3 regions of the Arthrobacter sp. YAF17 genome follow, and region 3 is predicted to be linked to each of the others. Evidence: riboswitches for the same ligand, from Rfam matches in the RefSeq annotation. Region 3 holds a riboswitch; each other region holds the start of a gene.
The links. A riboswitch is a leader RNA that binds a small molecule or an ion and turns the genes downstream of it on or off. The one in region 3 is predicted to bind cyclic di-AMP.

Region 1 (3,263 bases), on a different contig from region 3:
CGTCCCAAAGCCGCCTGAGGCGCGGACCGTCGTCGTCCGCAGTCGCTTGTGCCACCGGGAGCCGGGGCGCGCAATGGCCTGCCTGCCGGGAGTCTTCAGCAACCGTTGAAAGGGCGCGGGGGAGCGCCTACGATGTGGCCACAACCCCATTCTGGGGACCAACTCCGGGACCCGCCGCCAAAGTGGCTTTGACACACTTTGCCTTGCCCGAGTCCTGGATATGACAGGACGGGAAGGGTCATGACTAAGTATCTGTTCGAAGCGAACTACGTGGGCGAGGGCATCAAGGGCCTCATGCGCGAAGGGGGAACGAAGCGCCGTGACGCGCTGGTCGATGCCCTCAAATCCGTGGGCGGATCGCTCGAATGCTTCTACTACGCCTTCGGGGAGAGGGACGTACTGGGGGTCTTCGAGGTCCCGTCGCCGTCCGATGCCGCCGCGCTTTCGCTTCTTATCAACTCATCGGGCTCTGTGAACGTTCGCCTGAAGCCGCTCCTGACGCCGGAGGATCTTGACGACGCGGCCAAGAAGACACCGACGTACCGGGCCCCCGGGCAGTAGGCGCCGGACCCAGCCGACACCGGACTTCGCTGCCCCGCGGTTACGGGGTAGACAGGGCACGACGGCGTCGGGCCACTTGGGTGCTGGGCGTCCCCGCCGCAGGATGCGAAACAATGGCCCCATGAGTGATGCCGGCGACTTCATCGACCTTGCGCTCCAGCGCGAGTCGTCGTGGGGCCGGGCCGAGGAGTCCGAGGCCAGGCACGGAAGTGGCCACGGGTACTACGGCGCATCGGTCGGAGCCGTGCGCGGAACTGTCCGCGATGCCCTCCGGCGCTATCCGGACCTCACGCACGATGACATCACGGCGCTTAGCTCCGAGCTGTGGCAGGTGGCGGTCTTCGAACGCCGCCTCGCTGCCGTCGTCCTCCTGCAATCGAGCGTCCGGCTGCTGACCAACACCGACCTGACGCGGATCGAAGGCTTCGTCCGGAGCGCACAGCTAAGCGCCCTGGTGGATCCGCTCGCCACCGACGTCGTCGGCCCCCTGATGGCGGGTCTCGACGTCGTCGGCAGGGTCCGCGCGGACAGCGTTCTGGACCGCTGGGGGAGGGATCCTGACGGCTGGCTGCGCCGCGCCGCCGAGATGGCCAGGCGCCGGCCCGAGCTGGATTCTGACCGCCCGTAACGCCAGGGCAAATTTCCCTAGCTTCCCGGCCGGCGCTCCACCACGGCGTAGGCCTTTTCGTCGAAGAACTCCCAGTCGGTGACCACCATGAAACCCAACGCGTCCACGCGGTCGTTGAGGACGTGGACATCGAAGCCGCCGTCACGGGGCTCAGCGTCCCAGGTGGAGACGTGGACCTCCCCGTTTTCCAGTACCAGCAGCTCGGTGTTGACGTTGAAGTCCTCCGGCGGTTCATTGCTCAGCTGGCAGATGGCAACGCAGTGCGTGTTGACGTCGGGATTGTTCATTTGGGGCCTCCGCTTCTGGGAACGGTGATGCCAATATCCTATTCCCGAATCGGCGTCTGGCGTGGGGAAAGACCGCCCGCAACACCTTCCCGCCGTTACCTCAATGTGACATGCCGTGATCATTCCGTTACCGTTGTTAGGTGCCTGTTGTTTCCGAGACGGGCTCTCCCCAGCCGATTGCCTAACTCTGCCGCGGCCGTGGGGATAACTCGCAGCAACGTCCGGCAGAGACGGGGAAACCACTTTTGACCCACTGTTAGTCAGGGGTCTTGGGGTGAAGCCGCACGGCCCGCAATGATCGGGCCCGAGTGCGGCCGGGTGCCTCCCATCCGAATCCGACAGCTCACCTCGCAGGCATTGGGAGAGGCTCCTTTTAATGATTTCCAGCAATACCCATGCGCCCAAGCGCGCCGATCTTCGCAGCAAACGCCGTACCGCCGGGACCATCGGCCGCCAGGCCGCAGTTCTCGTCGCCGCTTCCGGAATGGTGCTTAGCGGCGCCATGGCCGCCAACGCAGCCGATGCGCCGGCCAAGCGCGACGCCGCCCCGGCGTCGTCCGTTGACGTCAAGGGCCAGGTCGGCGCACCGGTCATGGCGGACTCCGCTGTCCAGATCACTTTCGAGCGCCCCGCCGTTGAGACGGCACCGGCGCCCGTGGTCGAGGCCCCCAAGCCCGCGGCCGCTCCGAAGGCCCCGGCAGCACCGGCCGCCGCAGCTCCTGCCGCGAAGGCGACGGTGAAGGTCCAGTCGGCCCCCGCCCCCGCCGCTGCCCCGGCAGCCGGTGGAGTCAACGCCACACTGCTGTCCATGGCATACGGCCAGATCGGCATCACCCAGGACTGCACCGCCATGGTGGAGAAGGCCCTGAACGCTGCCGGCATCCCGGTCGGCGACATCGGCCCGACGGCCTTCCTGAAGTACGGCCAGGTCGTCTCCACTCCGCAGCCCGGCGACATCATCGTCCAGTCCGGCCACGTTGCCATCTACGCCGGCAACGGCCAGGCAATCAGCGGCGGCATGAACGGCGTCAACGCCACCATGGCGCACCCGCTGTCCTGGCTGACGGCCACCGGTCCCGTGACGTTCGTCCGCGCCGGCTAAGCAGTACCGCTAACAGCACGCAGAAGACCGGTCGATCGGGTGCCTTGGGGGCAGCGGATCACCGGTCTTTTGCGTGTCCGCCATCCGGCTCGGCCGCGTACCGCAGCAGAATTACGCCGTTCCCGAAGGTGCGGCTCTCCAGCAGCCGGAGCGACGTCAGGCCATCCGTCTCCTTGAAGAGGGGCGTCCCGCGTCCAATCAGAACCGGATGGACGTAGATCCGGTACTCGTCGATCAGGCCGAGCAGTCGGAACGCCGCCGAGAGGTTGGCGCCGCCGAGTGCGAGGTCGCCGCCGGGCTGGTCCTTGAGTTTCATGACGTCCCCGACGACGACGTCGCGCACCACCTCGGTATTCCAGCCCGCCTTCGCAAGTGTCCTGGAGTAGACGATCTTGGGCATGTCCCGCCAGATTCCGGCGAACTCGCTCTCGGGGGCTGAGTTCGAGGGGTCCAGGTCCGCCGTCGGCCAGTACTCGGCCATCATCTCGTAGGTGACCCGGCCGTCCAGAAAGCCGCCCATCGTCCGCAGCAAGTCGTTGAAGTGGGTGTGCAGTTCCTCATCGACCCGATGCCAGCTCAGGTCCTGGTCCGGGCCCTCGATGAATCCGTCCAGGGACACTTGCATCATCAAAATGACCTTGCGCATCGCGGGCTCCTTCAGTGGGCTGCAGGGGTTCCAGCGTAC
Region 2 (3,263 bases), on a different contig from region 3:
GCGATCGAGATGCTGGAAGCCGCCGAGATGGCCGCGGGGGCGGCGGACTGGACTTCGAGCGTGGAAGCGGAGGTGGATTCGCGCTGAACGTTGGCCTCAGCAGCGTTGGCTGCGATGCCGCTGGTCAGGACGAGGCCGGAAGCAGCAGCGATGACTGCTGCCTGGCGGCCCACGCCACCGGCGTTGTCGCCGACAGCCTTGGCAATAACAGCCAGCGAGTTGGTCTTGGTGACCTCGGCGCGGTGCCGTGCGTTTGCACGAGTAGTCATTAAGTTCTCTCTTTCGTGATCCTGTGGCCGCGCTTTTCAGGCGCGTGCTGAGGACGCTCCGGCATCTTGGGGGTACGCCGGATCGCCCCGAAGTGGGTTACTTAGCGAAGGGTGTACTGCGAAGACGCGCCAAAAGCGGGAACTGCGTGCAGGTGCAGGGCCTGCGGGCCGGACTCAGCAGAGATTGAGACGGCGGTGTGAGATCCGTTCCGGGCGCCGGCAAGGGCAACCGAGGAGTCGGATTTCAGCGGGCTCGTAAGAGCCGCGCAAGCGCGGTGACGCGCAGCATTGTGGCGTGAAGACACGAAAGTAGCCTCTCCCAATGCCTGCGAGGTGAGCTGTCGGATTCGGATGGGAGTCACCCGGCCGCGCTGCTTCCTGGGAAGCTTTGCGACTTAACCCCAAGGCCTTCTTTAGAAGGCCAAAATTGGTTCCCCCGCCCCTGCCAGACGATGTAATGCGAACGGACCTTGAGCGGTGGCAGAGCTAGGCAATCCACTCAAGAGCGCCAACTTCGGAAAAGTTGGCGTAGGTCAAACTTACAACAGTTGGGACTCAATGTCACATTCGGATCACGGCGTGTCACAAGAATGCGAGAGCGTCCGATCAGCTTTGTTACAGCCAGCCGGTCGGGTCGACAACTTCGCCGTTGACCATTACCTCGAAGTGAAGGTGGCAGCCCGTGGAGGCGCCTGTGGTGCCGCTCATCGCCACGACCTCGCCGCGGGAGACCTGCTGGCCAACCTTGACGGTGGCTGAGGACAAGTGGTTGTAGGTGGTCTCCAGGCCGTTGCCATGGTCGATCACGACACGGTTGCCGCCGCCGTAGGGGTGCCAGCCGGTGAACGTCACGGTCCCACTGGCTGCAGCCAGGACGGCCGTGCCGCACTGGGCGGAATAGTCCTGGCCACGGTGGAACTCGCCGGAGCCGCCTGTAATGGGGCTGACGCGATATCCAAAGGGTGACGCGGTTTTCAACTGGGCCAGCGGCGCCCCGAGGCTTCCGGCGGAGGCCGCGCGGGTGATCGAACCGACGGACTGGGCACTCAGCAACTGCTTGAGCTTTCCGTCCGGGTCGCCCTGGGTGGTGACGGCGGTCCGGTTGAAGTCGATTTTGGCCTCGCCAGCCGTGACATCAGGCTGGACTGCGGCCGAGATGGATCCCGTCGACCCCGCGTTGGTGGCCATAACGGGGCCAGTGGCGGGGACGGTGACGGTGAGGACCAGTCCCGTAGCGGCGAGTGCAATGCCGGCCTTTTGCCCAACGCCGCTGGCGGCGGCAAAGTCTGTTACCTGGCGGAACGGGCTGCGGCGGCCCCTGCGTTCGTCGCGGTGCGCGTCACGTGGGCGGTCGGCCAGGACGGCGACGGCCGGTCGCGGCTCCGGAGCGGGACCGGTCGCACGACGGCGGCCCCTGGCGGTCTGGGTGGTCAAAAACGGTTCCTCTCTGGAGAGCCTGCGGAGTTAGCTGTCGGATTCGGGTCAGAGAGTTCAAAGACCCGGTCCGCCGTGGCAGGCGTCCAGACACAGAGGCATCCAAAGAGTCCCTCTGTGGTGTGTGCTTGCCGCTGACGGACTTCACCCCAAGGCTGATGAACAGCCGGAAGTGGTTCCCCCGCCCCTGCCAGAAGGTGACTCTGCTACTGATCCGCTGGCAGAGCTCGGCTTCGGATCAGATAACGCTTTGGTATCGGTACTAGAGATCAACTATAGGCGATTAAGCCCCGCAGAGATAAATCCGTTATCGAATCTGTGCATAACTCATGGGTCGTCCGATGAGCAGTGGGTTAAGTCCTGTTAACCGACGGTAACAAAGACGTGGGCCGCAACCTCGGGCGGGAGTTCCAGGGCGCCTTCGATATCGGGTACCCGGACGGAGATGTACTCCCCTACCCGTTCCAGCGACACCAGGGCTCCGGGCCGGATACCGCCTTCGTCGAGCTGGACGAGCAGTTCCGGTTCGACCTGGATGGGCTCGGCCAGCCGGTTGACCCGGACCCGGGAATCCGGACCGTAGCCGGCCATGGCTTCGAGAAGGTTCACCACGCCATCCCCGCAGGGCTGGGATGGCGGGCCGCCGAGTTCCGCGAGGCCCGGAATCGGGTTGCCGTAGGGAGACACCGTGGGGTGATCCAGCAGCTCGAAGATGCGCCGCTCCACCCGCTCGCTCATGACGTGTTCCCAGCGGCAGGCTTCCTCATGCACATAGGCCCAGTCGAGCCCGATGACGTCCGCCAGCAAGCGCTCGGCAAGGCGGTGCTTGCGCATGACCTCAATCGCACGTTTCCGGCCGGTTTCCGTCAGTTCAAGGTGCCGGTCACCGGAAACGACCACCAGCCCGTCGCGCTCCATGCGGCCGACAGTCTGGGAAACAGTGGGGCCCGAGTGACGCAGCCGTTCGGCGATGCGGGCGCGGAGGGCAACGATGTTCTCTTCTTCAAGTTCCAGAATGGTCCGAAGATACATCTCGGTGGTATCGATCAGATCCGTCATTCAGCTCAGCTCCTCGAGCGCCGTCCTTGCGTGTTCCCACCGTACCGCGAGCTGCTTGCGCCCTGGCGGGGTCCGCCGTACGTTCGCAGGTCAGCTTAGCCTATTTTGAATTACTCCGGATAATCTCAGTGACCGGACTATGACGGGCTCTTTTGCCTCCCCCGCCGGGCAGTCAGGCAGAATGAAACGCAAGGCTTCGTTGCAGCCACCCTGCCGGGCCGCCTCCCAAGCCACGCTTTGTACCAGCCGAAAATTGGAGCCACTGTGAGCGACACCAGCATCACGATTCCCGCCAACCTCCTGCCCAAGGACGGCCGGTTCGGCGCCGGACCGTCCAAGGTCCGCCCGGAACAGATAGAGGCCCTCGCTGCGGCTTCCGGGCTGCTGGGAACCTCCCACCGCCAGGCGCCGGTCAAGAACCTCGTGGGATCGGTCCGGAGCGGGCTGAGCCAGTTCTTCCGCGCACCCGAGGGCTATGAGGTCATCCTGGGCGTCGGCGGG
Region 3 (3,263 bases):
GGGACGGCACTCATCCGCCGGACCATGAAGCCGCTGGATCAGCTCTCCGAGGTGGCGACGCAGGTCTCGCGCCTTCCGCTCGACGCCGGGGAAGTGGGACTTGCCGTACGGGTTCCGGCGTCGGCAGCCCATCCGGGAACCGAGGTGGGCAGCGTTGGCCATGCCCTGAACCTGATGCTGGACAACGTCTCGAATGCCCTCGAAGCCCGGCAGGAGAGCGAGATGAAGGTGCGCCAGTTCGTGGCGGATGCCTCGCATGAATTGCGCACACCGCTGACCGCCATCCGCGGCTACACCGAGCTGATGCGGATGACCGAGCATTTCACCCCCGACGGGCAGAAGTCCCTGGCCCGTGTTCAGAGCCAGTCCGAGCGGATGACCACCCTGGTGGAGGACCTGCTCCTGCTCGCCCGGCTGGATGAGGGCCAGCCGCTCAAGCTCAGCGACGTGGACCTCACCCAGCTGGCCGTGGAGACGGTGAGCGACGAGAAGGTGATGGCCCCGGACCGCGTCTGGCAGTTGGAGCTTCCCGAAGAGCCTGTGGTGGTTCGCGGAGACGCCACCCAGCTCCACCAGGTGCTGGCCAATCTGCTCTCCAACGCCCGCAAGCACACGGGGCCCGGAACGACCGTGGTGACCGGCGTAGGGCGCACCCCGGACGGGAGTGCCCTGGTGACGGTGACCGACAACGGGCCCGGGATCGCCCCCGAGTTTTTGGACCGCGTCTTTGCGCGCTTCACCCGGGCGGATGCCTCCCGGAAGAATCCGGTGCCGGTGACGACGCCGGCCGTCGTCCGGCGGCCCTTGCCGCACCTGCCGCTGCGCCCACCCCGGTCTCCGTCCGCCGCCGCTGCTTCCGCAGGGACCCCTTCGCCGACTTCCGCCGAGGGAACCAGCGGGCTGGGACTCTCGATCGTGCAGTCGATTGTTGAGGCTCACGGGGGGACGGTCAGCGTGACGTCGGCGCCCGGCCGGACCGAGTTTGTGGTGCGGCTGCCCGCGCCGAACCCAGTCCATGGGGAGCATCCGACGGCGCAAGCCGCCACACCGTCGTCGTGACCTCCGTTACCTAAATGTGACTTAAGCAGGCTGCTCCTGTACGGTTTTTAGAGTGTGGCCATCACTGACGCCGCACATCCGGATGCACGCCAAACTCTGCCGCCTCCCGGATTCCGCTGCACCAGGCAGAGGCGGGGGACCCAGAGTTCCCGGGCATTTGCAGATCTTGCACCCTTGGGGTGAAGCCGACACGTGAGATTCCGTGCGGCCGGATGACCTCATCCGAACCCGACAGCTAACTCCGCAGGCGTTGAGAGGCGATCATGACTGAATTCAAGCCACAAACGCGCCCTGACGGCGTTACGAAGAAGACCCGCTCCGAGGTGTCCCGCCACCGCGCTGAACCGGCCAAGCCCGTTTCAGCCCTGTCCCGGCTTGCCAAGAACTTCGGCACCACCGGCCGCCGCGCGGCCGTTGTTGCCGCCGCCTGCGCGGTGCTCGTGGGGGTCGGCGCTGCCGGGCATGCCTCCGAGACGGCTGCCCGCAATGCCACCGCGGGCACGTCCACGGAAGCAGCCCCCACTGCGGATGCCCTGACGCACCTCGATTTTGAGCGCGTCCGGGTCGACAACCAGACCACCTTCCCCACCGGCGGCGCCGCGGCCCAGTCCACCGAAGTCAAGCCTGCCGAAGCACCGGCCCCGGCAGCTGCCCCGGCCCTGGCAGCTGCCCCGGCTCCCGCTCCCGCTCCGGCGGCTGCCCCGGCACCGGCACCGGCGCCCGCCCCCGTTGCCATCGACGACCCGGCCGGCGCGCAGGCCTACGCGGCCAGCCAGCTGGGATCCCACGGCTGGGCTGTAGACCAAATGCAGTGCCTCACGAAGCTCTGGACCAAGGAGTCTGACTGGAAGACGACGGCCACCAACAAGAGCAGCGGCGCCTACGGCGTGGCCCAGGCCCTACCGGCCGAGAAGATGGCCAGCGCGGGCGCTGATTACCGGACCAACTACCGGACCCAGATCAACTGGGGCCTGAAGTACGTCAAGGACCGCTACGGCTCACCGTGTGGCGCCCTGAACTTCCACTACGCCCACAACTGGTACTAAACACCAGAATGTCGGACTGAACTGAGGCCCCGGATCCCACTGGATCCGGGGCCTTAGCTCTGCCGGCGACAGCCCGCCGGAACCGCCGGGCCGTCCGGCCGGACCGTTCGGCTTAGGGCGGGTCTAGCCGTTGGGACGGTTGGGCAGGTACTGCACCGCCCATTTATTGCCGTCGGGATCGGCGAAGTAGACGAAGTGCCCCCAGTCCTGGATATCGACGTCGCTGACATCCACGCCGTTGTCCTTGAGCTGCCGGTGGGCGGCCTGAATGTCGCTGACCACCAACTGCAGGCTGGGGGCGGTGCCGGGCGGAGCGTCGTTGAGCCCCTCGCCGATGGCGATCGAGCAGCCGGAACCGGGCGGGGTCAGCTGGACGAAACGGATGCCGTCCATGGGCCGCTCGTCGTAGTCGGCGTTGAAACCGACCTTATTGACGTAAAAATCCTTGGCGCGGTCCACGTCGGACACAGGGACAAAGACAAGCTCAAGTTTCCAGTCCATGGGGCACAGGCTAGTCCCGGACAGCGAATTGCGGTAGGGCAACCCCAAGTGCGTGAACCCGCCGCGGCGGCGGGACCCAACCCCGTGGCTGGTTAGCCGGCCACCCCGTAGAGGCGGTCGCCGGCGTCGCCCAGGCCCGGGACGATGTAGGACTTCTCGTTGAGCTTCTCGTCGATGGAGGCGAGCACGATCGTCACGTTGGCGTCCGAGAGCTCTTCTTCCAGCTTCGCGAGGCCTTCCGGAGCGGCCAGCAGGCAGATGCAGGTGACGTCGGAGGCGCCGCGCTTGAAGAGGAACTTGATGGCCTCACGCAGTGTGCCGCCGGTGGCGAGCATGGGGTCCAGGACAAAGATCTGGCGATCGGTGAGGTCCTCGGGGAGACGCTCGGCATACGTGATGATGTCCAGGGTCTCTTCATCCCGGGCCATGCCCAGGAAGCCGACCTCGGCGGTGGGGACCAGCTTGGTCATGCCTTCGAGCATGCCGAGTCCCGCACGCAGGATGGGGACCACCAGCGGCGTGGGCTTGGTGAAAGCGGTGCCGATCGTGGTGCTGACCGGGGTCTCGATGGTGACCGGTTCGGTGCGGACTTCGCGGGTGGCCTCGTACGCCAGGAGCGTGACCAGTTCCTCGGTGAGCTGGCGGAAGACCGGGGAC

Region 1: linked by a shared signal. The riboswitch ahead of AB4Y67_RS02725 (NlpC/P60 family protein) and the one ahead of AB4Y67_RS09955 (hypothetical protein) in region 3 are both predicted to bind cyclic di-AMP.
Region 2: linked by a shared signal. The riboswitch ahead of AB4Y67_RS06380 (M23 family metallopeptidase) and the one ahead of AB4Y67_RS09955 (hypothetical protein) in region 3 are both predicted to bind cyclic di-AMP.

The regions. Positions count from the first base shown of each region.
Region 1 covers NZ_JBFRDB010000001.1:577,305-580,567, reverse strand. Annotated here, with positions in the region: gene AB4Y67_RS02745 (universal stress protein) at 1-18, shown strand, start outside; gene AB4Y67_RS02740 (GYD domain-containing protein) at 241-561, shown strand; gene AB4Y67_RS02735 (DNA alkylation repair protein) at 683-1,189, shown strand; gene AB4Y67_RS02730 (hypothetical protein) at 1,207-1,476, opposite strand; cyclic di-AMP (ydaO/yuaA leader) riboswitch at 1,677-1,847, shown strand; gene AB4Y67_RS02725 (NlpC/P60 family protein) at 1,853-2,578, shown strand; gene AB4Y67_RS02720 (dihydrofolate reductase family protein) at 2,637-3,224, opposite strand.
Region 2 covers NZ_JBFRDB010000005.1:101,908-105,170, forward strand. Annotated here, with positions in the region: gene AB4Y67_RS06375 (NlpC/P60 family protein) at 1-269, opposite strand, end outside; cyclic di-AMP (ydaO/yuaA leader) riboswitch at 579-748, opposite strand; gene AB4Y67_RS06380 (M23 family metallopeptidase) at 885-1,703, opposite strand; cyclic di-AMP (ydaO/yuaA leader) riboswitch at 1,708-1,921, opposite strand; gene AB4Y67_RS06385 (metal-dependent transcriptional regulator) at 2,067-2,762, opposite strand; gene serC (phosphoserine transaminase) at 3,027-3,263, shown strand, end outside.
Region 3 covers NZ_JBFRDB010000010.1:5,887-9,149, forward strand. Annotated here, with positions in the region: gene AB4Y67_RS09950 (ATP-binding protein) at 1-1,059, shown strand, start outside; cyclic di-AMP (ydaO/yuaA leader) riboswitch at 1,164-1,324, shown strand; gene AB4Y67_RS09955 (hypothetical protein) at 1,323-2,105, shown strand; gene AB4Y67_RS09960 (glyoxalase superfamily protein) at 2,229-2,606, opposite strand; gene upp (uracil phosphoribosyltransferase) at 2,699-3,263, opposite strand, start outside.